DNA from 3 places in the Mesorhizobium sp. IMUNJ 23033 genome. Region 1 is predicted to be linked to each of the others. Evidence: predicted binding sites of a transcription regulator. Region 1 holds the regulator's gene; each other region holds the start of a gene.

The links. The regulator PhoB, encoded in region 1, activates phosphate uptake and scavenging genes when phosphate is short. The targets are predictions, from matches to a motif close to TGTCATNNANCTGTCAT.
Region 2: the regulator PhoB is predicted to act here: its motif matches at 1,422-1,438, upstream of ppk2 (polyphosphate kinase 2).
Region 3: the regulator PhoB is predicted to act here: its motif matches at 1,354-1,370, upstream of ACFX5Q_RS03860 (esterase-like activity of phytase family protein).

What each region holds. Positions count from the first base shown of each region.
Region 1 is NZ_JBJACT010000031.1:101,345-103,611, forward strand. It holds gene pstB (phosphate ABC transporter ATP-binding protein PstB) at 1-105, shown strand, start outside; gene phoU (phosphate signaling complex protein PhoU) at 144-854, shown strand; gene phoB (phosphate regulon transcriptional regulator PhoB) at 871-1,560, shown strand; gene ACFX5Q_RS27875 (ROK family protein) at 1,624-2,267, opposite strand, start outside.
Region 2 is NZ_JBJACT010000007.1:123,062-125,328, reverse strand. It holds gene ACFX5Q_RS11185 (dihydrofolate reductase family protein) at 1-181, shown strand, start outside; gene ppk2 (polyphosphate kinase 2) at 395-1,315, opposite strand; gene ACFX5Q_RS11175 (aldo/keto reductase) at 1,584-2,267, shown strand, end outside.
Region 3 is NZ_JBJACT010000002.1:116,946-119,212, forward strand. It holds gene ACFX5Q_RS03860 (esterase-like activity of phytase family protein) at 1-1,263, opposite strand, end outside; gene ACFX5Q_RS03865 (LacI family DNA-binding transcriptional regulator) at 1,586-2,267, opposite strand, start outside.

The sequences.
Region 1 (2,267 bases):
ATGTTCCACCTCGGCTATCTGGTCGAGGAGGGCGCCACCGACAAGATGTTCACCAACCCCGACGACAAGCGCACGCAGGACTACATCACCGGCCGGTTCGGCTGAGTGGTCCGGCGGCAACTTTCAGGCACGAGGACAGGATCATGGGTGAACATCATACCGTCGCCTCTTTCGACGAGGATCTCGGGCAGATCAGCAAGCTGATCTCCGACATGGGCGAACTGGCCGGCGCGATGGTCGGCGGGGCGACCAAGGCCCTTCTGAATTCCGACAATGCACTGGCACAGAGGGTGGTCTCCGACGACGCCATCATGGATGCGCGCCAGCGCGAGCTGGACGACCGCGCCATCACGCTGATCGCCAAGCGCCAGCCGATGGCCAACGATTTGCGCGCGGTGGTCGGTTCTATCCGCATGGCCGGCGATCTCGAGCGCATCGGCGACCTTGCCAAGAACATCGCCAAGCGCGTTGGCACCGTCGGCCTCAGCGTCACGCCGCGCGACCTGTCGCACTCCATCGATGTGATGGCGCAGTTGGTGCTGGTCCAGGTGCAAGGGGTGATCGAGGAATACGCCGCCGCAGACGCCGCGGCACTCGCCAAGCTTCGGAACGACGACGAGCGCATCGACGTCAAATACACCTCGGTGTTCCGTGAGCTGCTGACCTACATGATGGAAGATCCGCGCAACATCACGGCCTGCACGCATCTCTTGTTCTGCGCCAAGAATCTGGAGCGCATTGGCGACCATGTCACCAACATCGCCGAGAACGCCTACTATGTGCTGACAGGCTCGCAATTGCCAGCCAATCGTCCCAAGCAAGACGAGACAGCGATGTCCGCGCCGGCTGCATGACAGGGGTAACCGACTGATGATAGCGCCACGCATCATGGTGGTGGAGGACGAGGAGCCGCTGGGGGTGCTGCTCCGCTACAATCTGGAATCCGAAGGCTACCAGGTCGAGGTGGTGACGCGCGGCGACGAAGCCGAGATCCGCCTGCAGGAAAACGTTCCCGACCTGCTGGTGCTCGACTGGATGGTGCCGGCGGTTTCCGGAATCGAGCTTTGCCGGCGCCTCAGGATGCGGCCCGAGACCGAGCGGCTGCCGATCATCATGCTTACGGCGCGTGGCGAAGAGAGCGACCGCGTGCGCGGCCTCTCCACCGGCGCCGACGACTATCTGGTCAAGCCGTTCTCGACGCCGGAATTCATGGCCAGGGTCAAGGCGCTGCTGCGTCGCGCCAAGCCGGAAGTGCTGTCCAGCATGCTCAAGGTCGGCGACATCGTGCTCGACCGCGAGTCGCACCGGGTCTACCGCAAGAAGAGCGAGATCAGGCTCGGGCCGACCGAGTTCCGGCTGCTCGAATTCATGATGCGGCATCCGGGCCGGGTGTTCTCGCGCAGCCAGCTGCTCGACAATGTCTGGGGCGAGACGATCTATATCGACGAGCGAACGGTCGACGTGCATGTCGGCCGGCTGCGCAAGGCGGTCAACAATGGCCGCATGCCCGACGTCATCCGCACCATCCGCGGGGCAGGATACGCGATCCGGGAAGATTAGGTATGTGCTGATATTCAGGCCTGCGAACGGCGCGGCCTGGCCTCAACACATCTCAAGTCGCGATCAAGCCACGTTCTTTCCTGCCGAACCCGTTCGCTGCTGGACGCCCGGCGCGAAAATCTCCTGGTCGACGAAGCCAAGCGCGCGCATGGCGCAGCCCTCGCGGATCAGCGGCAACTCATTCGGCTCGGTGTCGAAGGAGATCGATTTCGAGTGCTGGCCGCCGGCGGTCTGGGCAATCGCCTCGCGCAGCGCCGGTTCGATCAGATCGAAAGCGGCGGCGCTGACGCCGACCATGGCGACGGGTGCGGGATCGATCAGCGCGAACAGGCTGCCAAGGCCGAAGCCGAGCGCCTCGCCCGCCTTGCGGTAGGCTTCGCGCTCCGGCCCGTCGCTCTCGCGCGCCCGGGCGGCGAGCGCGCGCATGTCGGCGTCGCCGACATCGGTCGGTTCGGCATCCTCACTCATCATCCTGGCGTTGCGCCAGATGGCATAGTTGCCGGCATAGGCTTCGACGCAGCCGCGCCGTCCGCAGCGGCAGAGCGCGCCGCCCGGCCGGTGGATCATGTGGCCGAACTCGCCGCCGGACGAATGAGTGCCGGTGAACAGTTCGCCCTTCAGCACCAGCCCCATGCCAATGCCGTGCGAGAGCAGGATGGCGATGAAATCGTCGCGGTAGCGTTCGGGATCGCGCCATTGCAGCGCCA
Region 2 (2,267 bases), on a different contig from region 1:
CACCATCCGGCAATATCTCCAGGAGAAACTCATCGACGAGATGCACCTGGCGGTCTCACCGATGCTGCTCGGTTCCGGCGAGAACCTCTTCGCCGGCCTCGATATGCTCAAGCTGGGCTATGGGTGCACTGAGCAGGTGGCGACGACGCTTGCCACACATGTCATCGTCAAGCGCGCTTAGGTCTTGTAAGGCTCCCCCTTCTCCCCCTGTGGGAGAAGGTGGCCGAGCGAAGCTCGGTCGGATGAGGATGCTCCAGCTTGGCATCACCCATCGTCCAGAGGGGAGGCACAATGACAGGATTGTCAGCGCCGCGTTTCTTCCAACACCCCTCATCCGTCTCGGCGCTGCGCGCCGATCCACCTTCTCCCACAAGGGGAGAAGGGAGCGCGCGCCTCAATACTTCTCCGGCACGTAAAGTTCGCGCGGCAGCGTCTGGCGCTCATATTCGGGATTGAAGACGCGTTCTGGCAGCGTGATCTCCTCGTGCGGCACCTCCTCGTAAGGCACCTGCTGCAAGAGATGGTCGATGCAGTTCAGCCGCGCCCGCTTCTTGTCGTTGCCCTCGACGATGAACCAGGGCGCTTCCGGGATGTTGGTGCGGGCAAAGGTCTCTTCCTTGGCTTTTGTGTACTGTTCCCAGCGCACGCGCGACTGCAGATCCATGGGCGACAGCTTCCACTGCTTCATCGGATCGTGGATGCGCATCAGGAAGCGCATCTGCTGTTCCTCGTCGGTGATGGAGAACCAGTATTTCACCAGCGTGATGCCGGAACGCACCAGCATGCGCTCGAACTCCGGCACGTCGCGGAAGAATTCCTCTACCTGGTCCGACCCGGCGAAACCCATCACCCGCTCGACGCCGGAGCGGTTGTACCAGGAGCGGTCGAACAGCACGATTTCACCGCCGGCCGGCAGATGCGGGACATAACGCTGGAAATACCATTGCGATTTCTCGCGCTCGGTCGGCGCCGGAAGTGCGACGACGCGGCAGATGCGCGGGTTGAGCCGCTGGGTGATGCGCTTGATGACGCCGCCCTTGCCTGCGGAATCGCGGCCCTCGAAGACCACCACGACCTTCTTCTTGTGATAGGCCACCCAGGACTGCAGCTTGATCAGTTCGGACTGCAGGCTGATCAGGTCGCGAAAATACTGCATGCGATCGATCGATGGCGGATGCGCGTTCTTGTAGATCTTGGCGATCTCCATCGACAGCGCGGGCTCCGACATTTCGAGCTCATAGTCCTCGTCGAGCGTGTCGGCGAGCTCCGCTTCAAGCCAGTCCTTGGCGGGAGAATTCTGTTTTAGCTCGGTCATTTTGCGCTGCTCCGCTTGCAAGCCCTGTCGGGTCATTTCCGGCGCCTCGAGCCCTGCCCGCGGCTGGAATGGAAACACCTTGAGCCGACTTCAATATAGGCCGGCAATGACGGTTTTATTGCAGTGACCCGGTGCGCCGTCCGTCAAGCCAATCGGTGAGATTGTAATCGGCCAGGTCCAGCGGAGGGGCGACAAGCGGCGGGAATTGTCCTACAAATGCGACGAGCTCACCCGAGCCCGCTTCTCAATCAAATCGCGAGGACCTGACATGGAATACCGCACCCTCGGCCGTTCCGGCTTGAAAGTTTCGACGCTGACCATGGGCACCATGACCTTCGGTGGCGCCGGCGCATTCGCGGCGGTCGGCAAGACCGATCTCGCGGAAGCAAAGCGAATGATCGACATGTGCATCGATGCCGGCATCAACCTCATCGACACCGCTAATGTCTATTCGAACGGAATTTCGGAAGAGATCATCGGCGAGGCGCTCGGCGGCAAGCGCAAGGCCGATGTGCTGATCGCCTCCAAGGCGCGCATGCGCATCGGCAACGGCCCCAACGACGAAGGCCTGTCGCGCCATCACCTGATCCGCGAATGCGAGAGGAGCCTGAAGCGGCTCAAGACCGATGTCATCGACATCTACTTCCTGCATGAGTGGGACGGTGTGACGCCGCTGGAGGAGACCATGGCCGCCCTCGACACCTTGGTCGGCCAGGGCAAGGTCCGCTATGTCGGCTGTTCCAATTATTCCGGCTGGCAGGTGATGAAGGGGCTCGGCATCAGCGACAGAAGCCACCAGCCGCGCTTCGTCACCCAGCAGATCCACTACACGCTGGAAGCGCGCGAGGCTGAGTACGAACTGCTGCCGATCTCTGTCGACCAGGGCCTCGGCGTTCTGGTGTGGAGTCCGCTGGCCGGCGGATTGCTGTCCGGCAAGTACCATCGCGACAGC
Region 3 (2,267 bases), on a different contig from region 1:
CGAGAGGTTGTTCTTGTCGTTGGGCTTGCCATTGTGCAGGCCGAAGCGGCCAAGCTGGGCCTTGTCGTTGATGTCGATGAACGGCGTCAGCTTGGCCGGCGTCACAGACGGGTCGAGCACGCCCTTGGGCGCCACCGGCTTGTCGGCGGCGTCGAAGGGGCCGCCGGAGATGTCGGTCGCCGCCGAAAGATCGACGACATTGATCTTGCGCAAGAGCGACTCATCGCCCTTCAGGCCCTGGCCGTTGCCGCTGTCGCGGGTCAGCATCAGGAAGGTCTTGTCGGACAGCGCCACGATCTCGCTCTGCGCCGCGACCTTGGTCTTGTCCTTTGCATCCTTGAACACCGGCAGCGGCACGACATATTCATGCGCCAGCTTGAGATGGGCAAGGTCGGAGGCGTCATAGACCAGCGCCCTGGTGTTCTGGCGGGTTGAACCGGAATCGCCGCCATCCTGGCGCGGCGCCGACTGCAGCACGGCAATCAGGAACTTGCCGTCCGGGGTGATCGCCATGCCTTCGAGGCCCTGGTTGTTGTGGCGGCCGGTCTCGGGATCCTTCGGATCGGGCTCGGCGGCACCGGGGCCCGGATTGTCCGAGGCGAAGTTCGGCGTGCCGTGGCGCATCGGCACGAGGGCTACCGGCGGCTGCGTCGCCGACATCAAATGGCCATCGGCCGAGAAGCGGTAGATGTTGGGGCCATATTCGTCGGAGATGAACATGGTGCCGTCGGGCAGGCGCACGATCGCCTCGTTGTCGAGCGCCAGCTTGCCGTTGTCGGCCTGCGGCAGGATCGGCATGTCGCCGCTTGCTGCCCGCACGCCGTTCAGCGGATCGAGGCCGGTGGCATCAGTGCCCTTGTCGTCGGTCAGCAGCATGGTGTCGGCAAGCGTCGCCTTGACGCCGGACTGTTCCTGTCCGGTGGCGGGTGCCGCGCCCGGAGCCGTCGGGGCAAGCTCGATCGAAATCGTGTTGAGGCGGGCCCGATAGTCGGTGGTGCCGACGACATTGTAGCCGCGATCCGGCAGCAGCCAGAGCGATCCCTTGTAGCCGTTCGCGTCACGCATCCAGCCCTTGACGTCGATCGCCATCCCGGAGCCGGAGCCGAAGGTCTCGCCGAACTTGTCCTTCAGGTTGGCCGGGATACGGCCGACGCCGACCAGCCCCTTGTTGACATAGGCGACGCCATCAGCGAGCGCCGGCGTCAAGGCGGTGAACAGAGCAAGTGCCGCGCCAAGCGCGACGGTTCGGCTGAGATGTTTCATGGATATCCCCTTGTGACAAAGCAGCCCGGAGCAGGCGTCGCATTGACTTTGCCTCCAGCGCCTTTCCGCCAAGCGGTCTAGGACGCGAACATGATACTTGCGTGACAGGCGCCATTTCTTCCCTTCTCCCCCTGTGGGAGAAGGTGGCCGAGCGAAGCTCGGTCGGATGAGGGGTGTTGGAAGGATCTCTACGTTGGAGAACTAACCGCTTAAATCCCTCGATCTTCTTACGCTGCGTTTCTTCCGGCACCCCTCATCCGTCTCGGCACTGCGCGCCGATCCACCTTCTCCCACAAGGGGAGAAGGAAGAGGCGTTCTCCCGTCAATCACTCTCCCGCGCGATCAGCTCCAGCGGCCAGACCTCGCGCATGATGCGCGGGCCTTCCTCACCGGCGAAGGTGGGAAGCGAGGCCAGCAGCATTTCGGCCAGCCTTTGTCCCATCGGCTCCAGCGACGGGCGGAAGGCGGTCAGCGCCGGCGAGAAATAGCGGCAGAGCGGGGTGTCGACGATGACGATTACAGCGATGTCGTGGCCGGGCCTGATGCCCATCTCGGCCAGCGCCTTGCAGCCGCCGAGCGCCATGGCGTCATTGTTGAAGATGATGGCGGTCGGCGGATTCTTGGCGCGCATGACCTGCGGTATCACTTCGTAGCCGCCGGCCTCGTTGATGAAACCGTCGGCGATCAGGCCGGGATCGACTTCGATGCCGTGCTTTTGCAACGCCTTGCGATAGCCGTCGAGGAACAGGTAGCCGAAATTGAGGTCGAGAGACGGGCGGATGGCGGCGATGCGGCGGTGGCCGCGCGCTACCAGCCGGTCGACCGCGTCGGCGCCGGCCTTTTCGAAATCGAGGTCGAGCGAGGGGTAGGCGGTGCCGCCGGAGCGGCTGCGGCCGAGCGTGGCGAAGGGGAAGCCGGCCTGGGTCAGATAGTCGATGCGCTCGTCCTCGCGCCGTGTCCAGGCCAGCACCACGGCGTCGGCGCGGCGCGTCTCGACGACACGG